2 regions of the Sanguibacter biliveldensis genome follow, and region 2 is predicted to be linked to the other one. Evidence: riboswitches for the same ligand, from Rfam matches in the RefSeq annotation. Region 2 holds a riboswitch; the other holds the start of a gene.

What was found. A riboswitch is a leader RNA that binds a small molecule or an ion and turns the genes downstream of it on or off. The one in region 2 is predicted to bind S-adenosylmethionine.
Region 1: another riboswitch for S-adenosylmethionine. It lies ahead of SANBI_RS16665 (flavin reductase family protein); the one in region 2 lies ahead of SANBI_RS00275 (methylenetetrahydrofolate reductase).

The regions. Positions count from the first base shown of each region.
Region 1 covers NZ_CP138359.1:3,833,949-3,838,977, reverse strand. The annotation lists gene SANBI_RS16670 (HNH endonuclease signature motif containing protein) at 1-1,679, shown strand, start outside; gene SANBI_RS16665 (flavin reductase family protein) at 1,939-2,463, opposite strand; SAM riboswitch class IV at 2,484-2,595, opposite strand; gene SANBI_RS16660 (hypothetical protein) at 2,663-3,991, opposite strand; gene SANBI_RS16655 (DUF1684 domain-containing protein) at 4,154-5,005, shown strand; gene SANBI_RS16650 (GNAT family N-acetyltransferase) at 5,002-5,029, shown strand, end outside.
Region 2 covers NZ_CP138359.1:57,772-62,800, reverse strand. The annotation lists gene SANBI_RS00295 (helix-turn-helix transcriptional regulator) at 1-587, shown strand, start outside; gene SANBI_RS00290 (hypothetical protein) at 767-1,333, shown strand; gene SANBI_RS00285 (glycosyltransferase family 2 protein) at 1,330-2,226, shown strand; gene SANBI_RS00280 (PH domain-containing protein) at 2,259-2,798, shown strand; SAM riboswitch class I at 2,865-2,970, shown strand; gene SANBI_RS00275 (methylenetetrahydrofolate reductase) at 2,977-4,047, shown strand; gene metE (5-methyltetrahydropteroyltriglutamate--homocysteine S-methyltransferase) at 4,059-5,029, shown strand, end outside.

The DNA of each region.
Region 1 (5,029 bases), 540 kb from region 2:
ACGACCGTCAGGGTGAGCTGGTCGACGCGGTCGCGGCGGAGTTCGCCGAGGTCGCAGCCGCGCAGGCGCGGTGCGCGCAGCGCGTGGACGACCTGCGCCGATGGTCTGAGGCCGCTACCGACGCCGTGGCACGTCACCAGGGCAAGGAGAAGGCGTCGGTCGCCGATCACCGGCTGGCCGAGCGATGGTTGGCCTCCGAGATCGCGTGCGCGCTGCGGTTGCCCGAGGGGTCGGCGTCGGCGCTGCTCGTGGAGTCGCAGTCCTTGGTCCACGAGCACCCCGCCACGCTGAGCGCGCTGCGCCAGGGCGAGGTGTCCTACCGTCACGCGGTGACGGTCGTGGACGCCACGGTCGGCCTCGACGACACGTCTCGCCTCGAGCTGGACGTGCTGCTGTCCGAGAGGGCGCGCACCACGACTGTCGCCGCGCTCAAGCGGGTGGCGCGCCGCGAGCGGGAACGCCGTGATCGGCGCCCTCTGGTAGATCGTCACCAGCTCGCTGCCGTCGACCGCCGGGTCGAGCTGCAACCCTGTCAGGACGGGATGGCGTGGCTGCACCAGTACCTGCCCGCGGTCCAGGCCACCGCGATCTTCCACAGGCTCACCGACATCGCCGTCGCAGTCCGAGGCCCCGACGAACCCCGCACCCTGGCCCAGCTGCGCGCGGACGCCAGCGTGGACCTGCTCCTCGACGACGACGCCCGCGAGGTCGTGGCGACCGCCACCTCCGCCAGCGCCACCGACACCGGCACCACCTCCGCCATCGGTACCGATACCGCCGCTGGCACCGACACCGCCGCCGGCCCGGCTGCCGCCACGACTGCGAGCATGGACACGCGCTCGGCCGGGACCACCGGTTCGGGCACCGGCACAGTCACCGGTGCAGCCACGGGCAGCAGCACCGACCGACGCGCACTGACAGCCGGCGCCGACACGCACGTCACCACCGCCAACCCCAGCCGATCCGTCGCCGGCGTCGCCGACCGGATCTCCTTGGGCGACATCAAGCCCCAGGTCGCGGTCACGGTCCCGGTCATGACGCTCCTGGGTCTCTCGGACGAGCCCGGTGACCTCGCCGGCCACGGTCCCATCGATGCCCGCACCGCCCGACGCCTGGCAGCACAAGCCCCGAGCTTCCTGCGGATCCTCACCCACCCCGAGACCGGGGCGGTCCTGTCCGTCGGGCGCGACCGCTACGCGGTGCCCGCAGACCTCAGGTCCTGGCTGCGCCTGCGCGACGAGACCTGCCGTTTCCCCGGATGCTCACGTCGCGCACAACGGTGCGACATCGACCACGTGAAGGACTGGGCCCACGGCGGCACCACCGACCACGACAACCTCATCCACCTGTGCCGCAAGCACCATCGTCTGAAGCACACCACGGCCTGGACTGTCAGCACCGGGCCGCCCGGAAGGTCGTCGAGCGGTCCGTCGACGAGGCAGGCGTCCAGCCAACCCGACGTGCCCCCATCGCGACAGGAGTCACTGCGCCGCGCCCCCGCGCGCGACCGCGGGGTCTTCGCTGCCGACGTCGTGCACTGGACCACGCCCTCGGGACGCAGCTTTGTCGACCACGCCGCACGACGACTGGGTAGTGGTCATGGCTGGGAGCTGAGTCTGGTCGCCACGGCTCCTGGCGATGGAGACCTGACTCGGCTCCCCGACGAGCCGCCGTTCTGACATGCTCCCGCGGCTGTGCGGCTGTGCGGCTGTGCGGCTGTGCGGCTGTGCGGCTGTGCGGCTGTGCGGCTGTGCGGCTGTGCGGCTGTGCGGCCATCGGGTCTCGGCCTCGAGCGAGGATGCCGGGCGGGAGGCCCGAGCGGTGCTCCGTGCCCCGGCGAGGATGCCGGAGCAAGAACGGGAGACCCGAGCGGCTCTCCCGGACCCCGGTGCGAGATCTGGTGCTTGAGCGAGCCACCCGAGCGGCCCTCCCGCGCCCTCAGATCGCCGTCTGGTCCCCGATGCGGTGGTACGTCCTGTCGTGGAACACCAGCGGGGTGGCGTCGGTGCGGGTCTGGGACTCGATGGCCCGGACGGAGACGAGGAAGCTCTCGCCGACGGGAGTGCGCTCGAGGATCCGCCCGCGCAGCCAGGTGACGGCCCCGTCGATCACGGCCTCGCCGCTCGGGAGCTCGGTCCAGCCGCCTGCGGCGAAGCGGTCGATGCCGCTCGTCGCGAAGCGTGCCGACACGTCGTCCTGGTCCTGGGAGAGGAAGCTGACGGCCAGGGTGTCGGCCTCGGCGAGCGCGGCCCACGACGACGACGTCCCGGCGATCGAGAAGGCGAGCAGCGGCGGTGCCGCGGACACGGAGATGACCGAGGTCGCTGTGAACCCCACGTGCCCGTGGGGTCCACGCAGGGTCACGACGGCGACGCCAGCGGGGTGCTGGCGGAAGACGGTCTTGAACTCGTCGGGGGACAGGTGGGTGTCGAGGTCGGAGAGACGCTCGTCCTGGATGGTCATGTGCAGTCCTTCGGTGGTCCGTCGTCGGCTTGCCGGTCCCGGGGGACCAGCCAGGTCATCTCCCGGAGCACCCCGCCATGACGTGGGGGTTGCTGTCCGACCAGCCGGGGCTTCGCGTCGGTTCTCGTGACCTTGGGGGACCGGTATAGCAACGGCTCGCGTCCTGTCATCGCCTTTCCCAGAACGTCTCACCATCTGGTCAGGAGGTGGTGCTCGGGGTGGACGCCGGGGTGTCGACCGGTCGCTCGGGCTGTGCCTCGGCCGGAGCTCCACCTGGTACCTCCCCAGGAGCAGTCTCGAGCGTCCCCTCCGGTGCGCCTCCGGCCTCGGCGACGCTCACCGTCCACGTGCGGCTCGGACCGAAGCCGGTGACGGCTGTGCCACCCTCACCCACGTCGACGTACCGCAGGCTCAGCGTGTGCGACCCGGCAGACGGGCTGCGCCAGACGAGGTCCTCCCCGCCCGCCACCCTGTGGAGCTCGCCCGTCGGCGTCCCGTCGACGCTCAGCTGCACGAGCTCACCGGCGGTCCCCTCGACCCGCAGGGGGACGTCGCCCCCGGCCGGGGCCTCGATCACCTCGCCGTCGGTCGGCGCTGCCAGGACGGGACGGTCGAAGGTCCACGAGAGCGCCGTGGACGCCTCGGACTCGGAGCCCGTCGTCTCGTCGCGGGCGTGCGCGGCGACGGTCAGGGCGTCGGTCGAGGCGAGGCACGCGGGCGGGGCTCCGGTCGGCTCCCCGCACACCTGCGCAGACCAGGCGCCCGAGGTGTCTGCGACGGCTGTCGCGAGCGAGTCGCCCGAGGTGCTCGTCACGACGACAGTTGCGCCCGGCTCGGCCGCCCCTGAGACCGTGGGGAAGGTGATCAGCACAGTGCCTGCCGCCGGTCCGGTGAGTGTCGGCACCCTGGGCCCGGCGGGCTCAGAGGGGCCTGAGGGCGGTGTACCCGGCGCGACGACGTCAGGCACAGGTGCCAGGGGCGGGAGGGTGGGCAGGGGAGGCAAGGTCGCGACGGGCTCGGGTGCCGGGTCAGGCTGAGCCGGCTCGGGCAGGTCGTCCCACTCGATCACCGGTGGCTCTGCGGACGGGGGCAGGTCGACCGTCGGTGCGTCCTCGGGGTCACCCACGGGCGAGTCACCGTCGGGTGCGTCCGCCGGCGCCGTCGTCGACGCGACGCCCGGGAGCGCGGACGTCGGTGCGGCAGTCACGCCCCCCGCAGGGCTCCCTGCCGTGGGGGGAGGTGAACCCGCCCCGATCGCGATCCCCGTCGAGACCACGGCGAGCCCGGCGACCGCTGCGACGACGAGGCCGACAGGGCGGGCGACGACGCCCGTCCTCGGTGCCCCGGCACCCCAGAGCCCGCGTCGGGCGGTGCGCGGGCTCGCGTCGTCGACCGACGTGCCGTTGCGCAGTGCCTGCGCGGATCTCTCCGCCGGTCCCGGCGTCGACTCGGGCGTCGGTCTCTGTGCCGCTGTGTGCGTCGAGCTGTCCGTCGATCTGTGCGTCGAACCCTGAGGGTCGGTGCTCACGTCGTCTCTTCTCTGCGTCTGATGCCGCCTCTTGCCTACCACAGGGCGGGTGAGAGGCACAGGGCCTCGCCTGTGAACAGGGCGTGGAGGAGCCCTCCTGCTGTGCTGAGTCCCACACTCTGGACGCCCTCGCGGCGCGGTCCGGAGCGGCAGAATGGTGGGATGACGACGAGCACCAGCCCCGCGCCGGGCGACGCGGGCAGCACCGCGACGCCGAGCCCCCGCGATCTCTGGGTCGCGTGGCGCGCCGAGCGCGACGCAGGCCTGGCCGAGCACCACGGCTGGCTGACGCTCACCGCGCTCCACCAGCTCACCGACGTCCCGACGTCCTACGACCAGCTCCCGGGTCGCTGGTGGGCCGACCGCCACGGCATCCACGTCGAGGTCACCGTCGCCGACGGTCTGCGCGCGGGCGACACGAGCGCCGGGCGCGCTGTCGAGGACGAGCCCTTCGAGGGTGTCCACTCCGTCGACGTGTCCACGGCCGGCTCGACCATCGCCGCGATCGTCCCCGGTGACGTCGCCGTCGAGGCGGGCATCCGCAGCGGTCGACCGATCCTGCGGGTCCGCGACCCCCGTGCTCCCATGGCCACAGGCTTCACAGGCGTGCCGACCTTCGACTACGACCCGTCCTGGGTGCTCGAGGCCCCGGTCCGCTGGTACGCGCAGCCCGAGCCCGCCGTCGTCGGCGCGGCCCAGCCCGGCTTCAGCCACGAGGTCACCGTCACCGGCGAGGTCGACCTCGTCCGCGACGGCCAGAGCGTCACCCTGCGCCTCGTCGGCGACGCACCCGGCAGCGCCTCGCTGCTGTTCACCGACACGTCGGAGGAGACCCCCGCCTGGCGCTCGCTGACCGTCGACACCGCGGGCGAGACCGAGGGCACCGTCGTGCTCGACCTCAACCGTGCCTACGACATGCCGTGCGCCTTCAGCGACTTCGGTACCTGCCCGCAGCCCGTCGAGGGCAACGACGTGCCCTTCGCCGTCAACGCAGGGGAGTGTCGCGTCCGATGAGCACCGACAGCGTGATTGCCGGCG
Region 2 (5,029 bases):
GCGCGCACCCCGGGGCCGGCTTCGGCGCAGACCACATCGACACGTGGTGGGGGCCGGTGTCCGAGATGGCCGGCCGCGACGTCGAGGTCCGCACGATGCTCCAGCACAGCACCCGCACCCAGACCGCCACGCAGAGCTACGCCGCGCTCGCCCTCCCCGCCGGGGTGCTGATCCGCACGGTCCCGATGATCCCCGCGCGCACCCTGATCTTCGACGGCGTCGTCGCGATGGCGACACGCTTCGTCGACGGACGCTCGGCCGGTGCCCTCGTGATCCACGAACCGGGGCTCGTCGCGTACCTGGAGCGCGGGTACGACGCCGAGTGGGCGCTCGCGCAGGACTTCCCGGCACTGGTCGACGCCGAGGGACGCCCCGTCGAGATCGACCAGACCGCACGGACCGTGCTCGCGCTGCTCGCAGACGGCCACAAGGACGAGGTCGTCGCCCGTCGGCTCGGGTGCTCGGTCCGCACGGCGCGCCGGCACATCTCCTCGCTCATGGAGCTGCTCGAGTCGGGCAGCCGGTTCCAGGCCGGTGCGCGGGCCGCGCAGGCCGGCCTGCTCGACCGAGACGCACAGCTCGACTGACACGCTCAGGCGGCTGGCACGCTCAGCCCGACTGACACCCTCACCCCGGCCGGCACGCTCAGCCCGGCCGACCGCTCCGCTCCTCAGGCACGCGGACCGGGCGTCATCGAGGCCTCCCGCCAGCAGCGTCCACACGTCTCACCCGGCGCGGGACGGTCCCGCTGCCTAGAGTCGTCCGCGTGACCCCAGCCGACGCGCCCCCGCCGACCTCCCCAGCCGTCATCGCGGGGGACGTGGTCCGTGCGCTCGTCGCTGCGAGCATCGTCGTCGGCGCAGTCCTCTACGGCCCTGTCGGCGCAGCGCTGCTGTCCCTCGTCCTGCTGGGCTCGGTCGTCCCGCGCGCCCTCGGCCTGCACGGCTACGGGGACCCCGCGCTCGGCCTGGTGCTCTCGGCCGCCGCGTGGGCCGGGCTCCTCGACCTCTACGAGGCGGTGCCGTGGCTCGACCTCGTCATGCACCTGGTCGCCACCGCGGCCCTCGCGGCGCTCGTCTGGCTCGTCCTGCGCCGCGCAGGCGCTGTCTCCGGCCCCGGCGAGGCGTCGCTGCGCCGCCCCAGGCTCGGCGTCGTCGTCTCGGTGACGGGGCTCGGCTCCCTGCTGGCGCTGCTGTGGGAGATCGGCGAGTGGGCGGGCGCTACCTACGTCGACGGCTCGATCAACGTCGGTTACACGGACACGGTCTCCGACCTCGCCGTCGGCACCCTCGGGGCCCTCGTCGCAGGCCTCGTCCTCGCGAGGCGCTCGTGACCCGCCGGCCCGGCGCTGCGGACATCACCGTCGTGGTCCCCGCACGGGACGACGCGGCGCACCTCGCGCGGTGCCTCGACGCGCTCGCGCGCCAGTCGCACCCGCCCTTCGAGGTGGTCGTCGTCGACAACGCCTCGACCGACGCGACAGCCGAGGTCGCCCGGGCTGCCGGGGCTCGCGTCGTCCGTGAGGACAGCGTCGGCATCCCGGCCGCGGCGTCCCGGGGCTACGACGCCGTCGAGGGCGGGATCATCGCGCGGTGCGACGCGGACAGCCTGCCCCCGGGCGACTGGCTCGCGCGGATCGCGTCGGTCTTCGACGCCGACCCGACGCTCAGCGCGGTGACGGGCGCCGGGACCTTCTACGACCTCCCGCCCGTGCGCGGCCACCTCGCGCGCGTCTTCTACATGCGCGGGTACTTCTGGGGGATGCGCGCAGCCGTCGCGAACGTGCCGCTGTGGGGCTCGAACATGGCGCTGCGCGTCTCCGCGTGGCACGGCGTGAGGCACCTGGTGCACAGGGACGACCCGCAGGTGCACGACGACACCGACCTGAGCTTCCAGCTCGGCAGCTCGGCGCGCGTCAGGTACGACCGCGCGCTGACCGTCGGGGTCTCCGGCCGGACCTTCCAGTCGCCGGCGAGCCTGGCCCGCCGGTTCCGCTGGGCCCGGCGCACCCTCGAGGTGAACTGGGCCGTCAGCCCGCCGTGGGAGCGCTGGACGCACAGGATCTCGACAGCCCGCCAGCTCCCCGCCGCACCTGAGCGGGCTGTCGCACCGCAACCGGCCGTCACACCCGGACCGGCCGTCACACCCGAGCAGACCGTCACACCCGAGCCGGCCGTCGCGGCGCCACCCGACCGGATGCTCGATCCCGCTCCCGACCGGGGATAGTGCCGGGGGGCGAGCGGTGCGAAGATTCCGGCATGGGAATCCAGAGCACTCTCGCCGAGGGCGAGCACGTCGTCCTCAACCTCCGCACCCACGTCAAGGCGCTGTTCGGGGCGATCGCGCTCTTCGTCGTGCTCCTCGCGGCCGCGGTCGCCCTCGTCGTGCTGCTCCCGGAGAGCTCCGCGCGCGGCTGGATCCTGCTCGCGGGTGGTGTGGTGCTGCTCGTGGTCCTCGTCGGCTGGGTGCTGCTGCCCTTCCTGCGGTGGGTGACCTCGCGCTACACGGTGACCAACCGCCGGCTCATCACCCGCAGCGGCATCCTCACGCGCACGGGTCGGGACATCCCGCTCTACCGCATCAACGACGTGTCCTACGAGAAGAGCCTCACCGACCGCCTGCTCGGCTGCGGCACGCTCGTCATCTCGGACGCGACGGACAAGGCGGGGGTCACGCTGCACGACGTCCCGCGGGTCGAGCAGGTCCAGGTGGTCCTCCACGACCTGCTCTTCTCGGCCGACGACGGCTCGGACGACGGCGAGTTCCCGCCCCGCGAGCCCCGACGCCGTCTCCGCTGACGAGACGCTCGTCTCACCCCTCGGGCAGAACCTGGACCGCCTGATGGATGCCGTCTAGATTCGGGGACACCATCCAGAGCGGTTGAGAGTCCTGGCTCGACGACACCGCAGCAACCCCCCACTATGGAAGCCTCCTGATGGGTGCGGGTGCTAACGCCAGGTCCGATGGAGTGAACTCATGACGGCTTCCGACGTCCCACCGACCCCCGCCGGGGGCGGCTCCGCGACCGCCCCGCCGGGGCGGCCAGCAGCGCGCCCGGCACGGCAGCGCCCCACGATCTCCTTCGAGCTCATGCCGCCCCGCAACCCTGCCGCGGCGCCGAAGTTCTGGAGCACCGTCGACCACCTGATCGCCGCCAGGCCCGACTTCGTGTCGGTCACCTACGGCGCAGCAGGCGGAGACCGGACCACCGCGCAGACCGTCGTGAGGCGCATCCTCGAGCACGCCCCCGTGCTGCCGATCGCGCACCTCACCTGCGTCGGCGCCTCCCGCGACAACGTCGCCGAGGTGATCGACGAGTTCCTCGCCGAGGGTGTCCGCAGCTTCCTCGCGCTCCGCGGCGACCCCCCGCGCGACCAGCCCGACTGGCGCCCGCACCCGCAGGGCATCAACTCGAGCGACGAGCTCGTGGCGCTGCTCCGCGAGGTCGAGGCCCAGCGCTGCGCGGACGACCCCTCGTCCGCCCTGCGCTCGGCCGCCCGTCCGCTGACCATCGCCGTCGCGACCTTCCTCGACGGCAACGCGGCGGCCGGCACCACGCGGTCGCAGGAGGTGCAGCGGCTGCTCGAGAAGCAGCAGGCCGGCGCCGACTTCGCGATCACCCAGCTGTTCTACGAGGCCGACAGCTATGTCGGCTTCGTGGACGAGGCCCGGCGCGCGGGAGTCACCCTCCCGATCCTCGCCGGCCTGCTCCCCATGACCGACCCGGCGCGTCTCGCCCGGGTCGAGACCCTCACGGGCGTCCCCGCCCCGAGGGCCCTCGTCCGCGACCTCGAGTCCCTCGCCGACCCCGCAGCCCGGCACGCCCGCGGCATCCGGGCGTCGGTCGAGCTGGCCGAGGCCGTCCTCGCAGCCGGAGCCCCGGGCCTGCACGTCTACACCTTCAACAAGCACGAAGCCGCACTAGACCTGCTCGAGGGCGTACACCTCGGCGGCGGACCAGCGCACCCGGCACCTGCCGACGCTGGTCCCGACCTGGCCAGCGGGCCGTGGGTCGGCGCATCCCAACCAACCGCAGCACTGATCTAGAGGGATGACCCATGACGACACGTACTGAGCTCAGCTCTGACCAGCAGAACCCGACCTTTGCCGCATTCCCGGCGGCGACCATTCTCGGCTACCCCCGCATCGGGCCGCGCCGCGAGCTCAAGAAGGCCGTCGAGTCCTTCTGGGCCGGCCGCATCGACGCCGACCAGCTCGAGGAGACGGCAGCTGCCCTGCGCAAGGCGACCCGGGACCGTCTCGTGGCGCTCGGCCTCTCCGCGACCGACGGCGCCGTTCCCGAGACCTTCTCGTACTACGACCAGGTGCTCGACACCGCCGTGACCGTCGGGGCCGTCCCGCCCCGTTTCGCGACGGCCGACGGCGACCTCGACCTCGCCGGGTACTTCCGCGCGGCACGCGGCGAGGGCGACGACGCCCCGCTCGAGATGACCAAGTGGTTCGACACCAACTACCACTACCTCGTCCCCGAGATCGGACCGTCGACGGCCTTCCACCTCGCCTCCGACCGCGTGGTCCGCCAGCTCACCGAGGCGCTGGCCGACGGCGTGACGACCCGGCCCGTCCTCGTGGGACCGGTGACCTTCCTGCTGCTGAGCAAGGCCGCCGACGACGCCCCCGCGGGCTTCGAGCCGCTCTCGCGCCTCGCAGACCTGCTCCCCGTCTACGTCGAGCTGCTCCGCGCGCTCGCTGCGGCCGGCGCGACCTGGGTCCAGCTCGACGAGCCGGGCCTCGTGACCGACACGATCGACGTGCCGCTCGGCGACGTCCTGACCGCGGTCACCGAGGCGTACAGGGTGCTCTCGACCGACCTCGCCCGACCGGAGCGCCCGGCGATCCTGCTCGCCGCACCCTTCGGCGACCTCCAGGAGGCGCTGCCCGTCGTCGCCGGGACCGACGTCGAGGCCCTCGCGGTCGACCTCGTCAAGGGATCTGCGCCCACCTCGCCCGTCCGGGGCCTCGAGACCAAGACCCTCGTCGCCGGGGTCGTCGACGGCCACAACATCTG